DNA from 2 places in the Streptomyces sp. NPDC104381 genome. Region 2 is predicted to be linked to the other one. Evidence: riboswitches for the same ligand, from Rfam matches in the RefSeq annotation. Region 2 holds a riboswitch; the other holds the start of a gene.
The links. A riboswitch is a leader RNA that binds a small molecule or an ion and turns the genes downstream of it on or off. The one in region 2 is predicted to bind cobalamin.
Positions count from the first base shown of each region.

Region 1 (4,380 bases), 200 kb from region 2:
GTGGCTCGCGGCACGCAGCGGAGCGCTGTGTTCCGCCCTCCCTGCGGCGTACCCGCCATCAAACAGCACAAACAGGTCGAAATGACGGAATACCTGCCCGGCTGAGCGAGGCACCCGGCAGGGGCGGCCGGGGCCGGGACACATTCCGGCCCCGGCCGCCCCGGAGCGTCAGGACGCCGACAGCTCGCCGCGGACCGTACGCGCCGCGGCCACGAGGTTCTCCAGCGACGTACGGGTCTCCGGCCAGCCGCGGGTCTTGAGCCCGCAGTCCGGGTTGACCCACAGCCGCTCGGCCGGGATCGCCTTCAGCCCGGTGCGCAGCAGCTCGGCCGCCTCCGCGACGCTCGGTACCCGGGGGGAGTGGATGTCGTACACGCCGGGCCCCGCCTCACGCGGATACCCGTGCTCCGCCAGCTCATGGGCGACCTGCATGTGCGACCGCGCCGCCTCCAGGCTGATCACGTCCGCGTCGAGGTCGTCGATGGCCTGGACGATGTCGCCGAACTCGGCGTAGCACATGTGCGTGTGGATCTGCGTGTCCGGCCGCACCCCGCCGGTGGTGAGCCGGAACGACTCCGTCGCCCACGCCAGATAGGCCGCGTGGTCGGCGGCCCGCAGCGGCAGCGTCTCGCGCAGCGCGGGCTCGTCGACCTGGATGACCGACGTCCCCGCGGCCTCCAGGTCGTCCACCTCGTCCCGCAGCGCGAGGGCGACCTGCCGGGCGGTGTCGCCGAGGGGCTGGTCGTCGCGGACGAAGGACCAGGCGAGCATGGTGACGGGCCCGGTGAGCATGCCCTTGACCGGCCGGCCGGTGAGGGACTGGGCGTACGTCGTCCAGCCCACCGTCATCGGCTCGGGGCGCGAGATGTCACCGGCCAGCACCGGCGGGCGGACATAGCGGGTGCCGTAGGACTGGACCCAGCCGTGCTGCGTGGCGAGGTACCCCGTCAGCTGCTCGGCGAAGTACTGGACCATGTCGTTGCGTTCGGCCTCGCCGTGCACCAGGACGTCCAGGCCGGTCTTCTCCTGGAAGGAGATCACCTCCTGGATCTCGGCCTTGATGCGCTCCTCGTACCCGGCCGCGTCGATGCGTCCGGCCCGCAGGTCCGCGCGGGCGGTGCGCAGTTCGGCGGTCTGCGGGAACGAGCCGATGGTGGTCGTCGGCAGCAGGGGCAGCCCGAGGTGCGCGCGCTGGGCGGCGGCACGCTCCCCGTACGGCTGGGAGCGGCGGGAGTCGGCGTCGGTGACCGCCGCGGTCCTGGCGCGTACGGCGGGGTCCCGGGTGACGGGCGAGTTGGCGCGGGAGGCCAGGTCGGCCCGGTTGGCGGCGAGTTCGGCGGCGATGGCGCCGGTGCCCTGGGTGAGGCCCTTGGCGAGGGTGACGATCTCGGCGGTCTTCTGCCGGGCGAAGGCCAGCCAGCGCAGGACCTGCGGCTCGATGTCCCGTTCGGCGGCGGTGTCCAGGGGGACGTGCAGCAGGGAGCAGGAGGGCGCCACGTCGATGCGTCCGGCGAGCCCGAGCAGGGTGCCCAGGGTGGACAGCGACTTCTCCAGGTCGTTGATCCAGATGTTGCGCCCGTCGACCACACCGGCGACCAGCCGCTTCCCGGGGAGCCCGCCGGCGGCGGCCAGGGCGTCCAGGTTCGTGGCGGCTGCACCGGTGAAGTCCAGCGCGAGCCCGTCCACCGGCGCCTTGGCCAGGACGGTGAGGGCCTCGCCGAGCCGGCCGAAGTAGGAGGCGACGAGCAGCCTGGGCCGGTCGGTGAGCGAGCCGAGACGGTGGTAGGCGCGCTCGGCGGCGTCGAGTTCGGCCCCGGTGCGGTCCTGGACGAGCGCGGGCTCGTCGAGCTGCACCCAGTCGGCGCCGGCCGCCCGCAGGTCGGCGAGCACCTCGGCGTACACCGGCAGCAGGCGGTCCAGCAGGGTGAGCGGGTCGAAGTCCGCGGCCACACCGGGGGCGGGCTTGGCCAGGAGCAGATAGGTGACCGGGCCGACCAGGACGGGCCGGGCGGCCGCCCCCAGCGCGACGGCCTCCTTGAGCTCGGCGACCTGCTTGGCGGAGTCCGCGGTGAACACGGTGTCCGGGCCCAGCTCCGGGACCAGGTAGTGGTAGTTGGTGTCGAACCACTTGGTCATCTCCAGCGGGGCGACGTCCTGGGTTCCGCGCGCCATCGCGAAGTAGCCGTCCAGCGGATCGGCGGCGACCGCCTCACGGTGCCGGTCGGGGACGGCCCCGACCATGACGGTGGTGTCCAGTACGTGGTCGTAGTACGAGAAGTCCCCGGTCGGGACCTCGTCGACGCCGGCGTCGACGAGCTGCCGCCAGTTCGTACGGCGCAGATCCGCGGCTGTGGCGCGGAGGGCGTCGGCGGTGACCCGCCCCTTCCAGTAGCCCTCGACGGCCTTCTTCAGTTCCCGGTTCCGTCCCTGCCGGGGGTAGCCGTGGACGGTGGACCGCGCTGCCGCGGTCGCGTGCTCGGTGGTCACGGAGATCTCCTTCGCGAGATGAATCCCTGAGATCCCGGCGACGGGACGAGGGCACGAAGGGGTGACGCACAGGGCGGGAAGCGTCGGACGACGCGGAGATCCGCCAGGTGTGCACGCCGACCCGCCCACGAGGTCACCGGGATGTCCGCGCACGATTCGTCCGTGCGCGGGCAGTTGGCAGGTCTTCGGACTCGCGGGCACGTCCTCCGTGAGGACACCTAATGGCCGTCGCTTCCCAGGTCCGGTACGTCGGACCCAGTGCTCATGACGGCGGTCGTTCCCGCTCACCGCTGCGGGGCAGTCCCGGAATTCCACCGGGTTCCCTCTTACGACGCATCCCGCCTGGCGGACGGGGCGAACCAGCTGCACCCGCAAGCCTACGGGGCGTTCCGAGGGCGCGGTGCGTCAGGTCCAGCATGCGGATGGCGCGTCGCGGGCTCACGCGGGTCCCGTATCCGGCCCCACCGGGCGGAGGCGGTCACGGGCGGGGGTCCGGCCGCTCCACCCATGTCCGCGCTCCGGAGCGGCCGGGTCGGGAACGGGCGTCGAAGCGATTCGACACGCCACCCCGGCAGGCAACCGGGAGCAGCAGGGCCGGAATTGTCCATTGACACCCTTCCGGTGGACTGGCACCGTCGAAGCGCTTCAACGATCATGGCCGTGGGTCTCGGCCCTGGCCGACCCCGAGGACGGACCGTGGCGTTCTTCGACAATCCCGTGATCCCGGGCTTCAGCCCGGACCCGAGTATCTGCCGCGTGGGCGAGGACTACTACGTGGCGACGTCCAGTTTCGAATACGTGCCCGGAGTGCCGCTGTGGCACAGCAGGGACCTGGTGCACTGGCGGCTGATCGGGCACGCCCTCGACCGCCCCTCGCACCTGTCGCTCCCCGACACGGCTCCCGCCTCCTGCGGGGTGTACGCGCCCACGCTGCGGCACCACGACGGCCTCTTCCTGATGATCACTACCGTGGTGGCCGGCGCGGGCACCGTCCTGGTCACCGCCGAGGATCCCGCCGGGCCGTGGTCGGATCCGGTGCCGGTCGGCATACCCGGCATCGATCCCGATCTGGCCTGGGACGACGAGGGGAACTGCTGGTGCGTGTTCTCCCACGACGGGATCCGCGGGGTGCGCATCGAGCCGGGGACGGGCGAACTGCTCGGCGAGCCCGTGGAGATGTGGTCGGGAAGCGGCCTCCAGTACCCCGAGGGCCCGCACCTCTACAGGATCGGCGACTGGTGGTACCTGCTGCTGTCCGAGGGCGGCACGGAACGCGGGCACGCGATGTCCGTGGCCAGGGCCCGCACCCTGCCGGGGCCCTTCGAACCGCACCCGGACAACCCCGTCCTGTCCCATCGCAGCACCGGACACCCCGTGCAGAACACCGGCCACGGTGACCTGGTGCAGGCGCACGACGGCACCTGGTGGATGGTGCTGCTGGGCACCAGGCCCCGAGGCGACACACCGGGGTACCACGGCATGGGCCGGGAGACATTCCTGGCACCGGTGCGCTGGGAGGACGGCTGGCCCCTGCCGGGACCGCTCGAACTCCGTTCCCAGGCGCCCGGGTTGACCCCGCACCCCTGGCCCGCAGAGCCGCACCGGGACGACTTCGACACCCCCGCCCTCGCACCCTGCTGGGTGTCGCTGAGGCGTCATGACCCGGATGCCGCGCGCCTCGACGAGCGGCCGGGCCATCTGGTGCTGCACGCCCGGGCCGACGGCATGGAGAAGCCCGGAGCGCTGTTCGTCGGGCGGCGCCAGCGCGACGCCGACTGCGTGGCGCGGACCCGGGTCGACACCGGTGAAGGAGGCCGGGGCGGCCTCGCCGTACGGCTCGACGAGGCACACCACTACCAGGTGGAGACGGAGAACGGCACGGTGCGCGTGGTC
Region 1 is NZ_JBVJNK010000005.1:369,490-373,869, forward strand. It holds gene metE (5-methyltetrahydropteroyltriglutamate--homocysteine S-methyltransferase) at 169-2,487, opposite strand; cobalamin riboswitch at 2,647-2,866, opposite strand; gene ACZ607_RS19425 (glycoside hydrolase family 43 protein) at 3,184-4,380, shown strand, end outside.
Region 1: another riboswitch for cobalamin. It lies ahead of metE (5-methyltetrahydropteroyltriglutamate--homocysteine S-methyltransferase); the one in region 2 lies ahead of ACZ607_RS18550 ((2Fe-2S) ferredoxin domain-containing protein).

Region 2 (4,380 bases):
GCAACCTGATCGCCGACATCTACGGGTACTGGCAGACGGCCGAGCCCGGCTACTTCGGCCCCTCGGCGAACTTCAACGGGACCGTCTTCGCCGCGCTCTCCCTGGGCGGCGCGAAGACCCAGGCGGGGGGAGAGCGGATTCCGCAATCCCTACGCGACTCACTGATCACCCGGATCCGCGCCAACCAGCACGACGACGGCGGCTGGAACTACAGCAAGGCGGAGGGCGACCCGGCTCAGCTCGCCGCAACCAGCGACGTCGACATGACGGGTGCCGCGATGGCCGCGCTCTGCGTCTCCGGTGTTCCGAACACCGATACCGACATCACCCAGGCCAAGGCGTTCCTCAAGAGCAAGCTGGTACCGACCAGCGGCGCGTTCAACGCCATGTTCGGCGTGAACACCGATTCCAACGGCTGGGCCGTGTCCGGCCTGAACGCCTGCGGTATCAACCCGCAGACGGGCGACTTCCTCACCTCGGCGGGCAAGACACCCGTCGACTTCCTCATCGCCCAGCAGTTCAACCCCGGCGGCGGCTTCAAGTACCTGCCCGGCGACACCACCCCGTCCGCCTACGCGTCGATCGACGGCCTGCGCGCGGTCGCCGGGGGCGGCTTCACCGCGACTCCCCCGAACCCCTCGACCGGTGGGGCACCGCGCTGGGTCGCCCAGAACACCTTCACCGCCGGCACCGCCACCGAGCTGGCGGTCACGGTGGACGACGGCGCGGGCAGCCTGAAGGTCTGCTCGGTCGCATTCGCCCCCACCGGCGCCACGACCACCCTGGGCGCCGTCCTCGATTCGGCCACGACCGCGGCCACCCCGACCGGCTGCGTGAGCAGCGTGTCCCCCACCACCGGAACGGGCACGATCTCCGCTCTCAACGGCAAGGCCAACAGCGGCTCGAACACCTGGAAGGTCAGCGTCGACGGGTCGGCCTTCACCGGAGCCACCCGCGGCAAGGTGATCAACGCGGGCGACACCGTCGCCCTGCGCTGGGGTGCCTGACCTCCATGGATCGACGCGCTGATTGACGGGCCGTCCGAGTGCTCCGAGCCCGGGAGCTTGAACCGGGGCCGCACCGCGGGTCGGCCATCGGACGGCCGTCGTCAGGGTTGCCGGTGGAGCAGTCGGGTTTCAGCCTGCGAAACAGCAATCCCCGCACTTCGTGCCGATCGGGGTGCGGTAGTACAGGCAGCAGCTCCGACGGCGGAAGGAAAGGTCCGGTCCCACGTGCCCCGTACCCGCGAGCCGTCCCATGCCGAGCAGGTCGGTCACGAGTTCGCCGAGCGGGGCACGCAGATGCGGGTGGGCCGAGAGCAGCACTCCGCCGGAACCGGCCAGTGCGGACGCGGCGTTCCCGTCGAGCAGGCGTGGGGCGACCTTGACGTGCAGGCCGGAGCGCAGAGCGTCGAGGTGGTGCATCACCTCGACGTACAGACTCCCCGCCCTGTCGGACAGCGACTCGGCGTACCAGCCGGCGGGCTCGGGCAGCCTGAGCTCCGAACCGTCCTCGGCGCGCTGCAAGGCGCGCAGGTCCGGCACGATTCCATGAAGCAGCACGCAGGCGAGCACCGGGGACCAGAGGCGGGCGGCGTATCCGAGGTGCGCGATGGAGACCCCGACGCGCACCTCGGTGGTGCGGTATCGGTCGGATACGGCGGTGGCCAGGTCGGTGAAGCCGCGGCCGTAGAAGTGGTCCACAGGACGCCAGCCCTTGTCGCACCCTCCGACCCGCAGCGCGAAGAAGCCGCCGATGGCCGCCACGTCGTCCAGAGCCACTGCCACAGCGGGCCCGGGTGCTCGAACAGGTTCCTTCATGGGGCCGGCCTCCCTGCGCGATGCCGTCTCGGGGAAGGGCACAGGAGCAGTGCCCGTGGCGAAAGTGGACTGGACGGGTGCATACCGAGGGGAGTGACGCCCTAGGGTCTTTCGTTTGGATCAGGCCGGATCAGGGAGCGGGGTCTGGTGCGTGCAGCTGCAAGGCGGAGGAGGGAGTCAACGCGGAGCGTTGCCGACTGACGACAACGCCGCAGATGTGCGTGCCAGACCCCGCGAGCCCGGCATGATCCAAACGAGAGGCCCTAGGAGACCGCGCGGCGCTGAGGCGGCATGCAGGCGTACAGGTCGAGTATCTCGGGCTTCGGAGCGATGCCCGGACCACCGGCGCGTACCCAGGCCGCTATGTCCTCTGTCGCTCGGGGATCGTTGACCAGCCCCAGCCATACCGGCCTGCCGCCGGCTGCCCGGCCGGCGGCGGAAGGCTGCACCACGACGACGTTGGCCTGGTCGCACACGTCGAGACAGGCAGAGACGCGTACGGGTGCCTCCGAGCGTAGACGCGCGGTCTGCGCCGCGTGATCGATTCCACTCACCTTGGCGGTCCCGCAGCAACAATCGCGGCAGACGACGATCCGGCAGGGCACCGGGGCGGCTGCCCTCCCTGCCCCCACTACGTCGTCCAGGGGTCCTTCATCAAGCTCTTCAGGCATGCTGAACGGCCTCTCTCCGGGGAAATCCGCCCCGGCATCCATCGAGGAGGCGACCGCGTGAGTCTCCTGGCTCTCGGGTCAACGCTCGCCCCGTCCTTCCCACCCGCGTGGGGCAGTGGAGTTGCCGGGATCCGCTCGCCGATCACAGTGGCGGGACCGCGCCGGATTCTCACCGGCTTCCTCGGACCGCCGTCGCCCTGTCACCGGCCATCATCGCATCCGCCGGACACCCGTGGCCGTGGCCGGGCCCGTAGCATCGGGCCCGGAGCCGGTGGCCCTGACCACAGACGTCCGAAGGTGACCCGCCTCCTTCACGACCGGGAGCCCTCACCCGCTCGTCCCTCGCCATCCGGGCGCGGTCAGCGTCCGGGCCGATACGGCCGGGAGAAGCTGCCGGTTTGTCCACGCCACGCGGCGGTGTCGGCGTTTCGGCCATGTCCCGTCCGGAGCCGCTCCAAGCCGGACCAGGGATCCCACCGCTGCAAGGTCCCTGATGCAGGAGATACCGGGCTTCCCACGACGACCGAATGACGTGTGTTCGATACCGCATCCGTGTCGTTGGACCTCACGACTCTGCCGCAGTGACCGCCCCAGGAGGGAACGATGACCTCGGCCATTACGCGGGACCAGCCGCCACGACCGCCGCGAGGGACCACGCCGGACGACGAACCGCAGGAGGCCGGTGTTCGAGGGGATGCACCGTGAGCTGACCCGAACGACCCGCCTCCACTCATCCCGCTCCACACCCCTCCGAGGTAGCCCCATGCCGTTGTCGCACGACCACATCCGCACCACCGTCGAGACATACCTCGCTCGCCACCCTCATGAGCGCGAGCGGCTCGGCGGCCTCCTGGACGCCCTGGACCGGACCGGCGACGACATCGCCGGCCGCTCCACCTTCACCGGACACGTCACCTGCGGCGCGATCGTCGTCGATCCGCTCGGCCGCGTCCTGCACGTGCTGCACCTGGCGAGCGGGAAGATCCTCACCCCCGGCGGACACACCGAGCCCGCCGACGATTCCCTGGCAGCGGCAGCGCTGCGAGAGCTGCACGAGGAGACCGGGATCCCTCCCCAGGCCGTCACGCCGTGGCCCGATCACGAACGTGTGCCGTTCGACATCGATATCCACGACATCGACGCCCATCCAGGCAAAGGCGAACCCGGCCACCAGCACTTCGACTTCCGATTCCTCTTCCGTCTGCTCAGCCCGGACGGAACGCCGGTGGTGCCGCAGGAAGAAGAGGTCGGCGGCATCGAGTGGCGACCTGCGGACATGGCGGCCTCCCCCTCCCTGCGCCAGAAGCTGCTCAAGCTCCCTCTCCAAGCCGGACCGGAGACGGCCAACGCCTCCGCCCTGATCTACAACGACCGCGGCGAGTACCTGCTCCACCTGCGCGACTACTTCCCCGGCCGGATCTGGGAGCCGGGCGTGTGGTCCCTGCTCGGCGGTGGCCGAGAGCCCCAGGACGCCACCCTGGAACACACCGTGCGGCGCGAACTGGCCGAGGAAGCCGGCCTCGGCATCCCCGACCTGACCCCGTTCGGCATCGAGTACGCCTCCGACGACACCGGCACTACCGTGCCCATCAGCGTCTACGCCGGCCGCTGGAACGGCGACCCGCGCGAACTCCGCCTGAACGAAGGGGTGATGCTTGCCTGGTTCGCCCCCTCGGACCTCCACCGCCTGCGCATCTCGGACACCACGAGCAACCTTGTACGGCGCCACGCCGCGAGCCTTCCGGCGGCGCGGAGCCGACCCGGACCCGAGGATCGCCCGGCTTCGCCGCGCGGCACGGTCCCCCACATCATCGGCGTCCACCTCTACCTGGAGCGGCCCGACGGTACGGTGCTGCTCGGGCTGCGCCACCCCGACTCCGCGTTCGCAC
Region 2 is NZ_JBVJNK010000005.1:173,766-178,145, reverse strand. It holds gene ACZ607_RS18560 (hypothetical protein) at 1-1,007, shown strand, start outside; gene ACZ607_RS18555 ((2Fe-2S)-binding protein) at 1,137-1,820, opposite strand; gene ACZ607_RS18550 ((2Fe-2S) ferredoxin domain-containing protein) at 2,084-2,491, opposite strand; cobalamin riboswitch at 2,551-2,674, opposite strand; gene ACZ607_RS18545 (NUDIX domain-containing protein) at 3,255-4,380, shown strand, end outside.